DNA from 4 places in the Affinirhizobium pseudoryzae genome. Region 4 is predicted to be linked to each of the others. Evidence: predicted binding sites of a transcription regulator. Region 4 holds the regulator's gene; each other region holds the start of a gene.

Region 1 (4,465 bases), 1.4 Mb from region 4:
GCGCTGGCGTCAAAGCCTCACCCGCTGCCGGCTGGCTGGGGATCGAAGGCAAGGCCGGCGGGCGCATTCCCGTCGATCCGGACCTGCGCATCACGGGTTTTGCCGACATCTTTTCAATCGGCGACACCGCGCTGGGGCTCGGCGAGGATGGCAAGCCGCTGCCGGCGCTTGCCCAGGTCGCCAAGCAGCAGGGGCAGTTTTTGGGGCACGCGCTGCGGGGAGAGCTTCTGGACGGTCGCAAGCCGGGCGCCTTCCACTTCCACAATCGCGGCAACACCGCCGTCATCGGCCGGCACGCGGCGATCTTCGATTTTGGCCGCTGGCAGCTGAAGGGCCGGCTCGCCTGGCTGCTCTGGGCGCTCGTGCATGTCTATCTGCTCGTCAATTTCGAAAAACGCCTGCTCGTTACCATCCAGTGGATCTGGCGGTATCTCACCCGCCAGCGCGGCGCGCGGCTGATCGATGAAAACGTGGCGTCGGTGCTGCCCGCGACCACCCAACCGGAGTGAAGGAATGAACACCGCCAATCCGCAACTGGAAGGCCTCTATCTCGCCGTCGCGGCCATGAACCGCCTGCTGGTCGAAAAACAGCTTCTGACGCATGAGGAAATCCACGAGACGCTTCTGGAGACCGAGCGCACGGTGCTGCGGGACCCTGAGCCGGCGAGCGTTTCGGACTCGCATCGAAAGGCGGTGGCCTTTCCGATCCGGCTGCTGATCACCGCCAACGAGGCGGCGGAAAAGGGCGCGGAGGTGAATTTCGAGGACCTCGCCCGCCATGTGGGGCGGCATAGCTGAGGGGCGGCGACCGATTTGACGCTGCGATCTTACGGGGCCCGGCCCCTCTGGCTGCCGCCATCTTCCGCACAAAGGGGGAGACCGCACGAAGTTGGGTCTTTGCCCTTTTATGAGAGCTGGTGTGACCTGGAAGCCATACCCCTCCCGTCGGCGAAGCAGCCAATTGATCAAGGTCCATGCCAAGACAAGCGCTTGAGGCAAGCCCCAAGTCCTTGTTCGGATGGCTCAGTTTGTTGAGAGGCCGACCTGCCAACACGCGGCGTCATCCTCGGCCCTGTGTCGAGGATCTATCAAAATCGAATAAAATCAATTATTTGGACATGCTCGGGACAAGCCCGAGCATGACGAAATAGGGCACAAGGCACGTGTCAGCAGTCCGGCCCCTTCCCGTTATGGGAAGAGGTCCTCGTCACCGACCGTCAGATGATCGGCTTGCCGCCGGTGACCGCGATGGTCGCGCCGGATACGTAGCTCGACAGCGGATCGGCGAGCATCACGTAGGCGGTGGCGAGCTCCGCCGGCTGGCCGGGGCGCTGCATCGGCACCTGCTTGCCGAAATTCTTGACCGATTCCTCCGGCAGCGTGGAGGGAATGAGCGGCGTCCAGATCGGGCCCGGCGCCACCGCATTGGCGCGGATGCCCTTTTCCGCCAGCAGCTGGGCGAGACCGGCGGTAAAGTTCTGGATCGCGCCCTTCGTCGTTGCATAGGCGAGCAGCGAGGGGTTCGGGCTGTCGGAATTGATCGAGGCGGTGTTGATGATGGCGCTGCCGGGCTTCATGTGGGCAACGGCGGCCTTCGTCAGGTAGAACATGGCGTGGATGTTGACGCGGAAAGTCAGCTCCCACTCCTCGTCCGGGATCTCCTCGATGGAGGAGAAGGTGGCCTGGTGCGCCGCATTGTTGACCAGGATGTCGATCCCGCCGAGTTCGGACACCGCGGTATCGATCACTTGGCGGCAATGATCGGCCGATTGCAGGTCGCCACGCACCAACACCGCCTTGCGGCCCGCTTCTTCGACAAGACGCTGCGTGTCCTTCGCATCCTCATCCTCGTCCAGATAGGCGATGACGAGATCGGCGCCCTCGCGCGCAAAGGCGATGGCCACCGCACGTCCGATGCCGCTATCGCCGCCGGTGATGACCGCCTTTTTGCCGGCAAGCCTGTCCGAACCACGATAGGACTGCTCGCCGTGATCCGGGACGGGGTTCATCTGCCCGGTGGTGCCAGGCATCGGGATCTTGCCCTGCGGAAACGGCGGCGTCGGATGTTGCTGTGCCATGGAAAACCTCATCTGTTGGAATCGATAGCCCAACTGGAGGCGGAGGCCGATGTTCCCAAATCGGCCATCTTCCGTGGCGCTCTCTCTACGACGTCAATTTCGCCTCCAGCTATTCCGATCACAGCGTTGTCATGCACGACAGGCAATAGTCCTGCAGGAAAGGCCGGACGAGATCGTGCGTCCGGACCTCTTATCCTCTATCGATGGAACGGAATGTGCGGTTCACCCCTTGGGAACAAACCGCACCGCACCCCACGACACTTGAACGCCAATCGACGGACAATCGGACACCATGAGCGACATGCCCCCCGGTCTTGATCTCTTCCACGCCGGGCATCGCACCCGTCTCAAGTGGCATCGCCTGCGCCTCAGCCTCGATGCGCCGCTGTTTTCCGCGGAAACCATGGCGCTCGGTTTTGTCCTCGGCGCCTCCATGGAACTGGATCTGCGCGTGCGCGGCGATGGCGGCTTCGTGGTGCTGCATGATGCGGATCTTTCAGGCGAAACCAGCGGCCAAGGCCTGGTCTGCGAGAGCTCCGGCGAAGCCATCCGGTCTCTTCGCATGCGGGCGGGCGGCACGGCTCCCATCCTGGGTGAAGACCTAGCCTCGCTTCTCACCAAGGCGCATCCGGAGGCGCTTCTGCAGTTCGACATGAAGGACCGGCTGACGACGATCGGCGCGCGCGGGCTCGATCACCTCGCCGAACATTTTTCGAAGGCGGGCGGCTCGATCATCGTCTCGGGCCGCGATCTCGACCTGATCGTCGCAATCAAGAACCGCCTGCCGGAGATCCCTCGCGGCATCGATCCCACCGACAAACTGGTGGACATTCTGGCCACGGGGGACATCGCCGCCGTGGAAGCGGAGCTGACGGCCGATCTTCAGGGACCGACCGAACCGGAGATGATCTACCTCTCCTGGCCGCTGATCCTGAACGCGCATGAGGCGGGTCTCGACCTCATCGGCCTCTGCCACGATGCCGGGCGGACGGTGGATGCCTGGACCTATAACCTGAAGAGGCGACACGCCGGCTTCAGCGATACGGAGTGGCAGCAGTTTTCCACGCTGATGGCGCTGAAGCCAGACCAGATCACCACCGACGAGGCGCCGGCCACGGAGCGGGCCTGGATGGCACGCATCACCCCCGGAAGATGAAGGATGCGCCGACCGCGATCAGCGCAAAGCCGATGGCGTGGTTCCAGGTAAAATTCTCGCCGAGCCAGAACACCGAGAAGCCGGAAAAGACCAGGAGCGTGATCACCTCCTGGATAGTCTTCAACTGCGCCGTCGAATAGACGTCGGAACCGATGCGGTTGGCCGGCACCGCGAGGCAATATTCGAAGAAGGCAATGCCCCAGCTGACGACGATCGCAATCCAGATCGCGGTACTCTTGTGTTTCAGATGCCCGTACCAGGCAAACGTCATGAACACATTCGAGGCAAACAGCATCACGATCGGCCAGACGGCCGCGGGAGAAAGCGAGAAGGGCATGGGCAGGATCTCGAGGTTGAGAAGAAGATGAGGATGATGCTTGCGTTTTTTGCACCGCCTCGCGTCAATCTCAAGGCAGCAAAAAGCCCGGCGTCAACCGGGCTTCAAGGAATGGTGGATAAGCCGAAGCTTCACAGCTCCGGGCAGCCACGCTCGTTGGCGAACGTGATGCGCTGCGGACCACGGCGGGTATAACCTTCGACCACGACACGGCCGGGCGTGACACGGACCACTTCCGGATCCCGCAGGCCGGCTTCGCGGGCGGCGGCACGGGCTTCGCGCTCGCTGCAGCCCCGCGACGGCGGCGGTGGCGGACGGCGGCGGTCGTCGCCGCGATATTCCGGCTGACGCGGATCGCGGATGACCGGGCGAACCCCATCCGGCCCGATGCGCAGTTCAATGTCCTGTGCCCGGACGGGCGACGTCGTTGCAAGACCTGCAACCGTCACGACAAGGGCCAAGCCGGCGGCATGGATCACCTTCAACATGTTTCCTCCTTGGGGCCGCTCTGCTTCGGCACCCGATGTCTCTACGCCCGGCTTGAACGCACAATGCAGATTCGGGTTCCATCACTGTAATCACAGTCAGTGCGGCGGAAAAGTGTCGGCGTGATCTTCCGTCCCCGCAATGACCGTAAATTTATGCAGCCATTCTTTCATTCTTATACGCTGGGTTAACCTTTTGAGCACTTTATCTCAGGTGGGGGCATACCGGGGAATCCACACATCACCGTTCAGTCTTGCCTTCTTCACAAGCGTGCTGCCGGCAGGGGGCCGGAAACGCGCGTTCCTCTGTTTTTGAAGGTCCATTGATGTTAGGTCATCTCGCGATCCGGACAAAAATTCTGTCCGTCATCATCTTTCTTGGTCTCTTTTCCGTCGCCGGCGTTTCTTA
Region 2 (4,465 bases), 1.8 Mb from region 4:
AACCGATCGAACCCAGAATTGATAGGTGCGGAAGTGGCCGACGAGATTGTCGCGGTGGAAATCGACCGAGGTGTAGATGATTGGGCGCTTGCCATAGTACGCCTCGATGCGATCGAGGAAACGGCTCATGGCGGCACGGACCGTCTGGGGATCGGGTCGCGTCTTGCAGGTGGGGGAGGCGGGGTTCCACTCGACATCGAGCACCGGCGGCAGGCTGACGGAGGCTTTCGGCACGTTGCGGATGAACCAGTCCGCCTGCACATCCGGCTCGCCGCAGAAATAATAGAAGTGGTAGGGCGCGTGCGGAATGCCCGCTCTCGCCGCCCCGCGCCAGTTCTCCTCGAAGCTCTGGTCGATGCGATCGGCTCCCTCCGTTGCCTTGATGAACACGAAGTCGATGCCGGAGGCTTTCACTTTGGGCCAATCGACGGAGCCGTTCCACTTGGAGACGTCGGTGCCGTGTATCTCGTGGCGATGCGGATGCCGCGCGCCAAAATCCTGCGGATCGTTGTCCTTGAACTTGCCTTGAGGAGCAGTGAGGCCGAGGGTCAAGGCATCCGGCCCCGTGGCCGTACATCCGGAGAGTGCCAGTCCCACAGCCAGGACCAGGGAGGGTATGCGCACGATCTGGCTCCGCGATGACATCCAAGGACGGCGACCGGGCTCGGTATTCCGTGATTCGCCCGGTCGTGTTCCTTATCGCTGCACCGGGCGCTGTCACGCAAGGCAAAAACGGTTGAGGCAGCCATCGCCACCCAGGAGGGGCGCAAAGGCGGTTCAGGCGCGGCGACGCACCACCGCCTGCCAGGCATAACCGCGATAGAGCGGCAGGAAGATCATGTCCGCATCGGCGCCTTCCAGCGAGCGCTCCAGCGCTTCGGCAAGGTCGGCCCTCGGCGTTACGTGGAAACGCGTAAGCCAGGTCTGCAACCCGCTGCGGAACCATGCGGGCAACTGTTCCTGCTGGCCGAAATCGACGATGTGCAGGGAACCGCCTGCCTTTACCGCGCCAAGGGCGGTGCGGATCGCGCTCTCCCAGTCCGGGATCATCGACAGCGCATAGGAGATCATGACGCGATCAAAGCCCGCGGTGCCGAAGTCGCTCGGCGAAAACGTCGTGGCATCGGCCACCTGCAGCACCGGCTGCACCGCTTTGCCGCGGAAATTCGCCCGTGTCGTCGTCAGCATTTCCGCAGAAATATCGAGCCCGTAGAGCCTGGCCGTCGGATAGAGCTTGTGCGCCAGCATCAGGTTGCGGCCCGTGCCGCAGCCGACTTCCAGAAGCGTGCCCTTCTGCGGCACCTGCAGTTCCCGGATCGTGCGGTCGCGCCCGAGCAGGTAATATTTGCGCGTCAGATCGTAGATGTGCCGCTGGTAGCGGTACATCCGGTCCATGCGCTCGGCGTGTTCGGCATCCATCACGGGAGAGCTCGTGTCCACCGCCGTCAGGCCTTCTTCACGTAGATGTGGAAACCGCCATAGATGGCGGAGCGGTCCTGCAGGTTGAGGTCCTGCGAGCGCGCTTCCAGATAGGTCCACTGGTCGCGGATCGTCGGCGACAACCGGCCTTCGATGATGCTGCGCTCGGCAGCGGTGCGGAAGATCACCCGCGCGCCCGCGGCCGCGGTACGGGAGATTTCCGCCCAGAGTTCGTTCAGCTGCCGGTCGTTCATCCAGTCCTGCGCATCGAGAAGGACGTAACGATCGACCGTGCCGGCCTGCTTACCCGAGAGAAGTTCCGTGAAGGTGGCATGGTGGACGGTGACGCGATCGGCATTGTCGCGGATGGCGCGGTAATGCTCCGGCTTCAGATAGGTCGGCAGCGTGCCTTCATGCGGCTGCGGATAGCGGCGGGCAAAGGCCTGCCAGGCGAAATAGTTGTCGCGAAGCGGGAAATGGCAGGCAAGCTTTTCGAGGCGCTGGCGCAGCACCGGGGCAATCGACCCCTCGTCCGCCAGGCTTGCGAGCTCGTCATACTGCTGCGGCGGGATGCCGAGGCCGAAAAGCGAGCTCTTGCGGCCAGTGAGCCAGCGCACGAAGGGCCGGTCGAAGAGCGGGGCGATGCGATCCTCGAAAAACTGCCGCTGTTCGCGCAGCGACCTTGTCTTCGCCATCTCGGTCAGGTCCACCCCGTGCAGGCGGGCGATCAGGTGACCGGCGGCGATGAAGCGGCCGAGCAGGCCGGTGCGGTAGATGTTGCGGTCGAAGACGCTGATGCGGCGGCGGCCATTCAGCGTCCGCTTTTGCCAATAGCGGCGGGTGGCCGTATCCAGTGCAGGCGCAACGAAGGTGTCGAAGGCCTTCGAATTGCTGGCGCGTCCTTCGGTGGCGAGAAGCCGCACGACATCGGCATGGGCGGGCAGGCTCCGGAAGGCGGCAAGTTTCAGCCTGTTGAGAGCGATGTGATGCGGGTTGAGATCCACGACGTCGATCGAGGCCGGATGGTGGGAAAGATAGGCCAGCATGTTGCAGCCGCCGGAACCGATGGTGACGATGCGATGACCTGCGGCCAGTTCCATCCCCGCCATATCGACATCCGGATCTTCCCAGATCTGCGGATAGACGAGACCGGAGAACAGCAGACCGAACATCCGCTCGGAGAAGCCGCTTTTCGACAGCGCCTTGTGTTGCAGGAGTGCAGTCTTCAGTTTTCCGTTCTTCAGAAAACTGGCTTCCGGTGCAATCTCGGCCATCCCCGATTCCCCGTCTCGTCATGAGCTTTTCGAAAGCCTCTAGTCGCGGCGTGTTGCAGTTTCATGACGCAAACCCTGCGCAAAGCCCTGCAATTCGTGACTTTTCATTGTCACGGAAACCTGTTTGCATGCGGAACTGAGCGAAGCGGAGAAGTGAATGCGCAGCGTCGGAAGCCTGTTGAAGCGTCTCGCGAAGATCGTCCTTGTGCTGTTGCTGCTCGTCGTGGCCGGCGGGCTTGTCTGGCTTTACACCATGCCGCCGGATCTGCTGCGCGTCGGCAGCGGTTATGCCGCGAAGATCGTCTGCTCCAACGTGTTTCTTGCCGGACGCGATGAAAACGACGTGCTGGCGGAGGATGTGCAGGCGCCGGGCCATCCTCTGCTGCGGCTGATGCGGGTGTCGGTCGATCGGCCGGCACAACGGGTCTCGGCTGCCCTCCTCGGTCAGATTGCGCCGAGCGCTGCCGTCTATCGACCGGGGCTTGGATGCGCCGTGGTTCCGCAGGGCAGCACGGCTGCGGCGCTTGATCTGCCGGAGGCAGGGCCGGGCGCTGCGGTTCAGGCGGGAGCCGGTTCGTGGCCGAACGGCGAGGGTATCGAGGCAAATGCGGCTGTGGCCGCGCTTCTGGCGCGGGACGATCTGGTCGGCCCCGGCTTTCGTGCGGTCGTCGTCGTGAAGAATGGCGCCATTGTCGGCGAGCGGTATGCAGCGGGTTTTAACGACAAGACGCCGCTGCTCGGCTGGTCAATGACCAAGACGGTGAATGCCGCGTTGATTGGCCGGCTGATCGACGAGGGGCGCATGCGTCTTGATGAGCGCAACCTGATGCCGCAATGGGCAGGCGATGCGAGGCGTGACATCACCCTTGCGCAGCTTCTCGCCATGGAAAGCGGCCTTGCCTTCAACGAGGATTACGGCACCGTCGCGGATGTCACGCGCATGCTCTACCTTCAGCCGGACATGGCGGCCTTCACGGCCTCCCTGCCACTCGAAGGCACGCCGGGCCAGAGGTTCAGCTATTCGTCCGGCACGGCCGTTCTGCTGTCGCGCATCTGGATGGATCGTCTGAGTGATCGGGCAACGGCGCTCGCCTTCCCGCGCGACGCGTTGTTTGCCCCGCTTGGCATGACCAGTGCCGTGATGGAGGTGGATGCGTCCGGCACCTTCGTCGGGAGTTCGTATCTCTATGCCAGCGCGCGTGACTGGGCGCGGTTCGGCCTGTTTCTGGCTCAGAACGGCATGTGGAAGGGTGTGCGGCTTCTGCCGGATGGTTTCGTCGCGTCGATGGCTGAGCCGACCACGGCATCCGGCGGCTGGTATTCGAGGATGCAGACCTGGTTGCCGCGACCGTCCGAACGGGCGGACATGCCCGCAGACACGTTCAATCTGCAAGGGCATGATGGCCAGACGATCACCGTCATTCCGTCCCGCGGATTGGTCGTCGTGCATCTCGGGCTGACACCCTGGTCGGCTCGCTATTCGACGATGCCCCTCACAAAGGCCATTCTCCGGGTGTATCCCTGAGCCTTAGTCGCAAGCCTGCGTTGGGTGCACTTGTCTGCTGTTCACTCCAGAACGTGCAGCATGTCCTTGCGCTTGGCGTCAAAATAATAACCGCGCGCATAAAGCTTGATCGCATCGTCCGGATCATTGTCGGCCACCAGCCAGGCGCCGCGCAGGTACTTGATCGCGTATTTCAGGTTGGTCTCGGCATCAAGAAGACCATCCGGCGTGCCCTGGTAACCCATCGACTTCGCCGTCGCGTATTTGA
Region 3 (4,465 bases), 290 kb from region 4:
TCTCGACCTGCAGCCGCTGCAGCGGGAACGCCCGGACGCGAAGGATCTGGTCGTGACCAAGGCGCGGATCGAGCTGAAGGGCGTCACCTTCCGCTACGGCGAGGGCGATGCGATCCTCAAGGGCGTCGATATCGTCGCCGAGGGCGGTGAGACGACGGCGCTGGTTGGCCCGTCGGGCGCCGGCAAATCGACGATCATCGCGCTCATCCCGCGCTTCTACGATCCGGCAGAGGGTGCGATCCTGATCGATGGACAGGACATTTCGCATGTGACGAAGGCATCGCTGCGCCGCCAGCTCGCCTATGTTTCGCAGCAGCCCTACCTGTTCGAAGGCACGATCCGCGACAACATCCGCTACGGGCGACCGGAAGCCACCGATGCCGAGGTGGAGGAAGCCGCAAAGCTTGCCTATGCGCATGATTTCATTCTGGCCCAGCCGCGCGGCTACGAAACATCCGTCGGCGAAAACGGCGTGACGCTGTCTGGCGGGCAACGCCAGCGCCTGTCGATCGCCCGTGCGCTCGTGCGCAATGCGCCGATCCTGCTGCTCGACGAGGCCACCTCCGCGCTCGACAACGAATCGGAAGCCGCGGTGCAGAAGGCGCTCGATACGGCCATCAAGGGCCGCACGGTCGTCGTGGTCGCGCACCGTCTTTCCACCGTCGTCAAGGCGGACAAGATCGTCGTGATGGCGGACGGGCTTGTGGTGGAAGAGGGTAATCACGAGACGCTTGCGCGCCGACCGGACGGGCTTTACGCTCGTCTGAACAATCTTCAGACGCCCGTCTGACACGACCATCCGAACGGATGGCCATTCACTGAGGAGCCGATTTCCCGCATGAGCGAACAGGACATGAAGCTGGTGGTTGTGGGTGCCGCCGGACGTATGGGCCAGACCATCATTCGCGTGATCCAGGACACCGCCGGCGTGAAACTGCACGCGGCGCTGGAGCGTCCTGGCTCCTCATTCATCGGCAAGGATGCCGGCGAGATTGCCGGTGCTGGTTTCCTCGGCGTGCCGGTGACCGATGATCCGATGCAGGCCTTCCTCAATGCCGAAGGTGTGATCGACTTCACCTCGCCGGCCGGCACCGTGGAATTTGCCGCGCTCGCCGCCCAGGCGCGCATCGTGCATGTGATCGGCACCACCGGCTGCTCGGGCGCCGATGACGAGAAGATTGCAGCTGCCGCCCGTCATGCCCGTGTCGTGAAATCCGGCAATATGAGCCTCGGCGTCAACCTGCTCGGCGTGCTGGCAGAACAGGCGGCGAAAGCACTTCCGGCCGCGGGCTGGGATATCGAGATCCTCGAAATGCATCACAAGCACAAGGTCGATGCGCCCTCCGGTACGGCGCTGCTTCTCGGCGAAGCGGCAGCCAGGGGCCGCGGCATCGATCTCGCCTCGCAGTCGGTGCGCGTCCGTGACGGGCACACGGGCGCGCGTCCCGTCGGCACGATCGGTTTCGCGACACTGCGCGGCGGCTCCGTCGTGGGTGAACATTCGGCGATCTTCGCCGGCGAAGGCGAACTCGTCACGCTCTCCCATTCAGCGCTTGACCGTTCGATCTTCGCGCGCGGCGCCATTGCCGCGGCGCTCTGGGCACGGCATGAAAAGCCCGGCTTCTACACCATGCTCGACGTGCTCGGGCTCTCCCACTGATCTGATTTGGAGGAAATTATGAGCGGAACCCTCGTCCTCGTTCGCCACGGGCAGAGCGACTGGAACCTGAAGAACCTGTTCACCGGCTGGAAGGACCCGGAGCTGACGGCACTCGGCGTCACCGAAGCCGAAACCGGCGGGCAGGCTCTGGCCGATGCCGGACTGAAGTTCGACATCGCCTTCACCTCCGGCCTCAAGCGCGCCCAGGACACCTGCCGCATCGTTCTCGATAAGGTCGGCCAGCCGGATCTCGAAACGATCCGCGACATTGCGCTGAACGAGCGCGATTACGGCGATCTCTCCGGGCTCAACAAGGACGATGCCCGGGCGAAGTGGGGCGAGGAGCAGGTGCATATCTGGCGCCGCTCCTACGACATCCCGCCGCCGGGCGGCGAAAGCCTGCGCGACACGGGCGCCCGCGTCTGGCCCTATTATCTCACCGAAATCCTGCCGCGCGTGCTGAAGGGCCAGACGGTGCTGGTCGCCGCCCACGGCAATTCTCTGCGGTCTCTGGTGATGGTGCTGGATCGCCTGTCGAAAGAGGAGATCCTGAAGCTGAACCTCGCCACCGGTGTGCCGATGGTCTACAAGCTGAACGCCGATTCCACCGTTGCTGCAAAGCAGGTTCTGGGCGATATGTCCGGCGCCCATTGAGGCAATCGACCCGCTCCTGATCACAGGCGCTGCCCGATCCGGCGGCGCCTTTTTTACTTGGCGTACCAGTAGGCGGTGACGAGACCGCTGGCGGCAAAGACGCTGATGAAGGTGGTGAAAAGGACTGTCGCTTCCATGACGTTCTCTCCTGTTTTGCATCCTCAACGCAGATGAACCGGATTTCGTTGCATGCGCCTCGTCCTGCCCAGCCGGATCCATCTGCAACGAGACTGTCATGGTTTTCCGCTAGCGCTTGAGCAAATCCACTGATCCTGAAGAGACATCTCCATGCGATACGCCCTCTATTTCACACCCCCGGCAACCGACCCTCTCACTAAAGCGGCTGCCGCCTGGCTTGGGCGAGACCCTTTCACTGAAACGCACCGTCCGGCACCGGAGGGGCTCGATGAGGAAATCTGGCAAAGCCTGACGGCCGAACCGCGACGTTATGGCTTCCACGCGACACTGAAGGCGCCGTTTCACCTGGCTGCCGGGACGACGGAAGCCGAGCTGGTGGAAGCCTTCCGTTCTTTCTGCGCATCCACGGCGCCAGTGGCGATCCCGAGCTTGGCACTTCGCGCGCTTGGTCCGTTTTTCGCCCTGGTGCCCAGGGACGATTCGGCGGATATCGACAGCCTGTGCACCGCCATTGTCGAAACATTCGAGCCGTTCCGGGCGCCGCTGTCACCCGAGGACGTTGCGCGGCGCAGACCCGAACGGCTGACGGAACGGCAGAGAGAGCTGCTGACCCGTTTCGGCTATCCTTACGTGCATGAGCAGTTTCGGTTTCACATGACGCTCACCGGTCCGGTTGTCGATCAGCAGCATGCCGGCGTGTCCGCTCTGTTGAGCGAACGGTTTGGCCCGTTCCTGGACCGGCCTCTGGACATCGCCCATCTCGCCCTGTTTGCCGAGCGGGAACGCGGAGCGCCTTTCCACGTTCTTGTTCATAATAGTTTGGAAGGTCGTGAAGCGATCTTGGCGCGCTGATTAGCGCTAACAACAAGATCTAATCCCCCGAATGCTCTAGTAGCCTCTGGCTTCACTCCTTACTACACTAAACGCATTGGTTGTTTTTCCACATGCGAACATAATCGAGTGAGGACATGGGTAAACTTCAGGCCGAGGACGACAGAACGCTGCAATTGGTCCATGAACTGGAGACACGTCTGGTCGTGCTTGAAATTGTCTCCATGTCTGCTCTCGCCATGGCGCTCGATACATCGGAAAACGCTGATTCCGAGCAGGCTCGTGCTCTGGCCGGCTTGATCATCGAAACCGTGGAGCAGCGGTGTCACGAACTCGGATTCGGCGACCACGCACGCAAGGCGGCCGCCGGCTACGCCGAGCGGTTGATGGGAACCGCCGTGGCTTCGCTGTATCCGACGACGCAATAGGCTGACAGAGCCAGCTTATCTCTAGAAAATCAGTGGGCTTCGTCCCAGTTCAGAGCGGCGCGGGCATCCACCTTCAGCGGCACGCGCATGGATAGCGCCGGCATGGCGGCATGCTCCATGGTCCGAACGATCACGGGCATGGCAAGATCCACGGCCTCGTCCTCCACCTCGAAGATCAGTTCGTCATGCACCTGCAGCAGCATGCGGACCCGTTCGGAAAGGCCGGCGGCCTCCAGCGCGGGTTCCACCTGCACCATGGCGCGGCGGATCACGTCCGCTGCAGACCCTTGAATCGGTGCATTGATCGCCGCTCGTTCGTTGAAGGCGCGAACGGAGGGGTTGGACGACTTGATTTCCGGGTAGTGCGCCCGGCGGCCGAAGATGGTTTCCACATAGCCATGTTCGCGGGCGAAAGCCTTGGTGCTTTCCATGTAGTCGCGGATGCCCGGGAAGCGCTCGAAATACTTCTTGATGTATTCGCCTGCCTCGGAACGCTCGATCGACAGCTGGTTGGCAAGACCAAAGGCGGAAATGCCGTAGATGATGCCGAAGTTGATGGCCTTGGCCCGCCGGCGCACTTCCGACGGCATGCCTTCGACCGGAACGCCGAACATTTCCGACGCCGTCATCGCATGAATGTCGATGCCATCGGCAAAGGCCTGACGCAGTTGCGGGATCTCCGCGACATGCGCCAGCACGCGCAACTCGATCTGGCTGTAATCGGCAGACAGAAGCTTATGACCGGGCGTCGAGA
Region 4 (4,465 bases):
GCCCTTGCAAACGTGTCGAAAAGCGCAGCTTCAGCCATGGCGATGCACTCCTTCAGGCATACTGTCCAGAACAGGCAGCCGGGGCCGCCAGAAATCAAAAATGCCGCCTCAAAGGGCGGCAGGCGCACTATCCGCATTTCATCCCGCGCTGTCAACAAAAGCGTGGATTCCGCGTCGATTCACGCCGCGGAAGCCCGCTTGGCGCCCCTTGCGGCAGCTGTGACAAAAATGACTCTATGCGGCAGCAAGTTGGGGAAAACCCGGAAATCGATTCGCGACGATTCCGGCGACTCTTGTCAGCGAGTCCGCCGCCCATTAGGTTAAAGATCAATTACTAGACTGCATGCGGCGGAACTAGTCACCAAAAGTATAGATGTAGTATGCGCGGCGAATTACGTTCGCCGTAACGGTGAGAGATTCTGTCTTGCTGGGTGTGCTCAAGGCGGAGAGACAGCATGAATTGGGATGACGAACGCGTCGAACGACTGAAAAGGTTGTGGGCGGAAGGACTGAGCGCGAGCCAGATTGCCGCGCAACTGGGCGGCGTGAGCCGCAACGCGGTCATCGGCAAGGTGCACCGGCTGTGCCTTCCGGGACGTGTGAAGGCAGGCGGAAACGCCCAGCAGAACCGGACGCAGAAGCGCACCACCCCTGCACCGCGCCCCACCACCTACAATGCCCGCCCGACGGCGGCGACGGCCCCTGGCGCGGCCACGCGCACGGTGACCCGCTCTGTCGGCGCCACGATGGTGAAGGAAGAGATCGAACTCACCATTCTCGAAACGCAGGAACCGGTCACCACGACGAACGTCATCGTTCCGATGGCACGCCGCCTGGCGCTGACGGAACTGACGGAGCGCACCTGCAAGTGGCCGGTCGGCGACCCGCTGAAGGACGATTTCCACTTCTGCGGCGCAGAATCCGGCGAAAGCTCGCCCTACTGCAAATACCACGCCCGCCTGGCCTACCAGCCGGTGAACGAGCGCCGCCGCGCCGCCAATGCGGTCGCCCGCGGCTGATCATTCCAGCGCATCTCGAAGAAAGCGGGTACGAGGCCCGCTTTTTTTGTGCCCGGATTTTGGAGGGAGCCAACAAAAAACCCGGCACGAGGCCGGGTTCGATGGTGGAGATCAGGCGCGAGGGTTCACGCTTCCATGGAATAACCGGCACCGCGGACGGTGCGGATGACATCCTGCATGTTGGAAAAGTTCAGCGCCTTGCGCAGCCGTCCGACATGCACATCGACGGTGCGTTCGTCCACGTAGATGTCGTGGCCCCAGACACCATCGAGCAGTTGCGAGCGGGAAAAGACGCGACCGGGCGAGGCCATCAGGAATTCCAGCAGCCGGAATTCGGTCGGCCCCAGACGCACCTCGCGGCTCTTGCGGTGGACGCGATGCGTTTCGCGATCGAGTTCGATATCGCCGCAGCGCAGAACCGAGGAGAGCACCTCCGGCCGGGCCCTTCGCAACATCGCTTTCACCCGCGCCATCAGTTCCGGCGTCGAGAAGGGTTTGACGACATAATCGTCGGCACCGGTTGCCAGACCGCGCACGCGTTCGCTCTCCTCACCACGCGCCGTCAGCATGATGATCGGCAGGCGCTCGGTTTCCGGGCGCATCCGCAGGCGGCGGCAAAGCTCGATGCCGGATACGCCGGGCAACATCCAGTCGAGGATCAGGAGATCCGGCAGCCGCTCCTGCAGGCGGATTTCCGCCTCGTCACCGCGCAGGATGGTTTCCACCTCATACCCCTCGGCCTCGAGGTTATAGCGAAGAAGCACGCTCAGCGCTTCTTCATCCTCAACAACCGCAATTTTCGGCAGCATGGTTCATGCACTCCTGAAAGCAGGCGCCGGTAGCGCCCTTACTCTGCCACTGCGCCCAGCGTGTTCGACGTGTCGTCCTTCGGGCGTTCGCCTTCGGGGGCAGCGCCAGTTGCGATGTAATAGATCGTCTCGGCAATATTGGTGGCATGGTCGCCGATGCGCTCGATGTTCTTGGCGCAGAAGAGGAGATGGGTGCAGGTGGTGATGTTGCGCGGATCTTCCATCATGTAGGTGAGGAGTTCGCGGAACAGCGAGGTGTACATCGCGTCGATCTCTTCATCGCGCAGGCGGATGGCTTCCGCCTTCTGCACCGAGCGGTTGGAGAAGACGTCGAGCACTTCCTTGAGCTGGACGAGGGCCAGATCGGAGAGATGTTCCAAACCGCGTGCGAGCTTGCGCGGCACGCCGGTGCCCTGAACGGCGATCACGCGCTTGGCAGTGTTCTTGCCGAGGTCGCCGACGCGTTCCAGGTCGGAGGCGATGCGCAGCACGCCGATGATTTCGCGCAGGTCTCCGGCCACCGGCTGGCGGCGGGCGATCGTGATGATGGCCTTCTCCTGGATCTCGCGCTCGGCGGTATCGAGGATCACGTCGTCGGAGATGACCTTCTGGGCAAGTGCACCATCGGAATTGACGAGCGCGCGAACGGCATCGCCGCACATCTGTTCGGCAAGGCCGCCCATTTCGGAGATGCGGCGGTTCAGGTATTTCAGGTCTTCGTCATAGGCCGAGAGAATATGGCTGGGGGACATGGTTTGTCATCCTCGGATCAAGGGTTGTCAGCGGAAGGCGGATCGGCGCGGCATCAGCCGAAGCGACCCATGATGTAATCCTGCGTGCGCTGATCATCCGGGTTGGTGAACATCTTGTCGGTGTCGTTCTCTTCGACCAGCAGGCCGAGGTGGAACATAGCCGTGCGCTGGGACACACGCGCCGCCTGCTGCATGGAATGCGTGACGATGACGATGGTGAAGTTGGTGCGCAGTTCGTGGATCAGTTCCTCGACCTTGGCCGTCGCGATCGGATCGAGCGCCGAGCAGGGTTCGTCCATCAGGATGATTTCCGGCGACACGGCGACCGCCCGGGCGATGCACAGGCGCTGCTGCTGGCCGCCGGAGAGACCCGTGCCGGATTCATGCAGGCGATCCTTCACTTCGTTCCAGAGACCCGCCTTCTGCAGAGCAGACGAGACGATTTCGTCGAGATCCGACTTCTTGCGGGCGAGGCCGTGGATGCGCGGACCGTAGGCAACGTTCTCATAGATCGTCTTCGGGAACGGGTTCGGCTTCTGGAACACCATGCCGACCTTGGCGCGCAGCTGCACCGGATCGACCTTCGGATCGTAGATGTTCTCGTTGTCGATCAGGATGTTGCCTTCCACACGGCAGCTGTCGATCGTGTCGTTCATGCGGTTGATGCAGCGCAGGAAGGTGGACTTTCCACAGCCGGACGGCCCAATGAAGGCCGTGACGGAGCGCGGACGGATCTCGATGTTCACGTCCCGGATGGCATGTTTTTCGCCATAAAACACCTGGACGTTGCGCGCGGAAATCTTCGAGTCGATCATGGCAGCTGCTTTCGTGGTCGTCGTCGTATTCATCGTTGTCGAGATATTATTCATCATTACGAACTCTCCCTACTACCAACGACGCTCATAGCGGCGACGCAAGATGATGGCGGACAAATTCATCAGGATCAGGAACACCAACAGGACGATAATCGCACCCGAGGCCCGTTCGATGAAGGCCGGATCGCCGCGCTGGGTCCAGTTGTAGACCTGGACAGGAAGAGCGGAGGCCGGATCGAAGAAACCTTCCGGCGGACCGGCCGGATAGTCGCGCACGAAGGCCACCATGCCGATGAGCAGGAGCGGCGCGGTTTCGCCGAGCGCACGGGCCAGGCCGATGATCGTGCCGGTCAGGATGCCGGGCATCGCGAGCGGCAGGACGTGATGGAAGATCGCCTGCATCTTGGAGGCCCCGACGCCGAGCGCAGCATCACGGATGGAGGGCGGAACCGACTTGAAGGCGGCACGCGTCGCGATGATGATCGTCGGCAGGGTCATCAGCGTCAGAACGAGGCCACCCACCACCGGTGCCGACTGCGGAAGACCGGCAAAGTTGATGAAGGCGGCCAGACCGAGAATACCAAAGACGACGGAAGGTACAGCCGCCAGGTTGGCGATGTTGACCTCGATCAGATCGGTCCAGCGATTTTGCGGGGCAAATTCTTCAAGGTAGATCGAGGCGGCGACACCGAGCGGCAGGGACAGGACCAGCACGATGATCATCATGTAGGCCGAACCGAGGATCGCCACGCCGAGGCCGGCCGCTTCCGGACGTGTATCGGAGGCATCCGGCGCCGTGAAGAAGGCCCAGTTGAAATGCGTGGTCAGGATGCCGGCGGATTTCAGCCGGTCGGCCAGCATCAGCTGCTGCGGCGAGATGTTGCGGTCGAGCTGCGCGCTGTCCATCGTCACGCGGCCTTTGTAATAGCCGTCGATGCGGCCGCTCGCGAGCAGATCAAAGCTGACCGTCTTGCCGATCGCCGAAGGATCGGCCAGCACGTAGCGGCGAAGATCTGCGGCCGCTTCTTTCGAAATCAGCTCGGAAGCCGCCTTGACGGTGATGCCTTCGC

The links. The regulator PhoB, encoded in region 4, activates phosphate uptake and scavenging genes when phosphate is short. The targets are predictions, from matches to a motif close to TGTCATNNANCTGTCAT.
Region 1: a site for PhoB is predicted at 2,333-2,349, ahead of G6N78_RS10110 (glycerophosphodiester phosphodiesterase). Genes of this name have one in related genera too.
Region 2: a site for PhoB is predicted at 2,746-2,762, ahead of G6N78_RS12075 (BtaA family protein). Genes of this name have one in related genera too.
Region 3: a site for PhoB is predicted at 2,535-2,551, ahead of G6N78_RS04940 (DUF1045 domain-containing protein). Genes of this name have one in related genera too.

Annotation. Positions count from the first base shown of each region.
Region 1 covers NZ_CP049241.1:2,098,883-2,103,347, reverse strand. Annotated here, with positions in the region: gene G6N78_RS10125 (NAD(P)/FAD-dependent oxidoreductase) at 1-509, shown strand, start outside; gene G6N78_RS10120 (hypothetical protein) at 514-798, shown strand; gene G6N78_RS10115 (SDR family oxidoreductase) at 1,218-2,030, opposite strand; gene G6N78_RS10110 (glycerophosphodiester phosphodiesterase) at 2,371-3,234, shown strand; gene G6N78_RS10105 (DMT family protein) at 3,218-3,571, opposite strand; gene G6N78_RS10100 (hypothetical protein) at 3,703-4,059, opposite strand; gene G6N78_RS10095 (methyl-accepting chemotaxis protein) at 4,383-4,465, shown strand, end outside.
Region 2 covers NZ_CP049241.1:2,489,545-2,494,009, forward strand. Annotated here, with positions in the region: gene G6N78_RS12065 (glycoside hydrolase family 25 protein) at 1-627, opposite strand, end outside; gene G6N78_RS12070 (class I SAM-dependent methyltransferase) at 778-1,419, opposite strand; gene G6N78_RS12075 (BtaA family protein) at 1,446-2,693, opposite strand; gene G6N78_RS12080 (serine hydrolase domain-containing protein) at 2,851-4,218, shown strand; gene G6N78_RS12085 (transglycosylase SLT domain-containing protein) at 4,260-4,465, opposite strand, start outside.
Region 3 covers NZ_CP049241.1:993,168-997,632, forward strand. Annotated here, with positions in the region: gene G6N78_RS04925 (ABC transporter ATP-binding protein) at 1-790, shown strand, start outside; gene dapB (4-hydroxy-tetrahydrodipicolinate reductase) at 839-1,660, shown strand; gene G6N78_RS04935 (2,3-bisphosphoglycerate-dependent phosphoglycerate mutase) at 1,679-2,314, shown strand; gene G6N78_RS04940 (DUF1045 domain-containing protein) at 2,603-3,304, shown strand; gene G6N78_RS04945 (hypothetical protein) at 3,421-3,711, shown strand; gene polA (DNA polymerase I) at 3,741-4,465, opposite strand, start outside.
Region 4 covers NZ_CP049241.1:701,225-705,689, forward strand. Annotated here, with positions in the region: gene G6N78_RS03415 (aspartate aminotransferase family protein) at 1-38, opposite strand, end outside; gene G6N78_RS03420 (GcrA family cell cycle regulator) at 456-1,019, shown strand; gene phoB (phosphate regulon transcriptional regulator PhoB) at 1,145-1,828, opposite strand; gene phoU (phosphate signaling complex protein PhoU) at 1,867-2,580, opposite strand; gene pstB (phosphate ABC transporter ATP-binding protein PstB) at 2,634-3,395, opposite strand; gene pstA (phosphate ABC transporter permease PstA) at 3,468-4,465, opposite strand, start outside.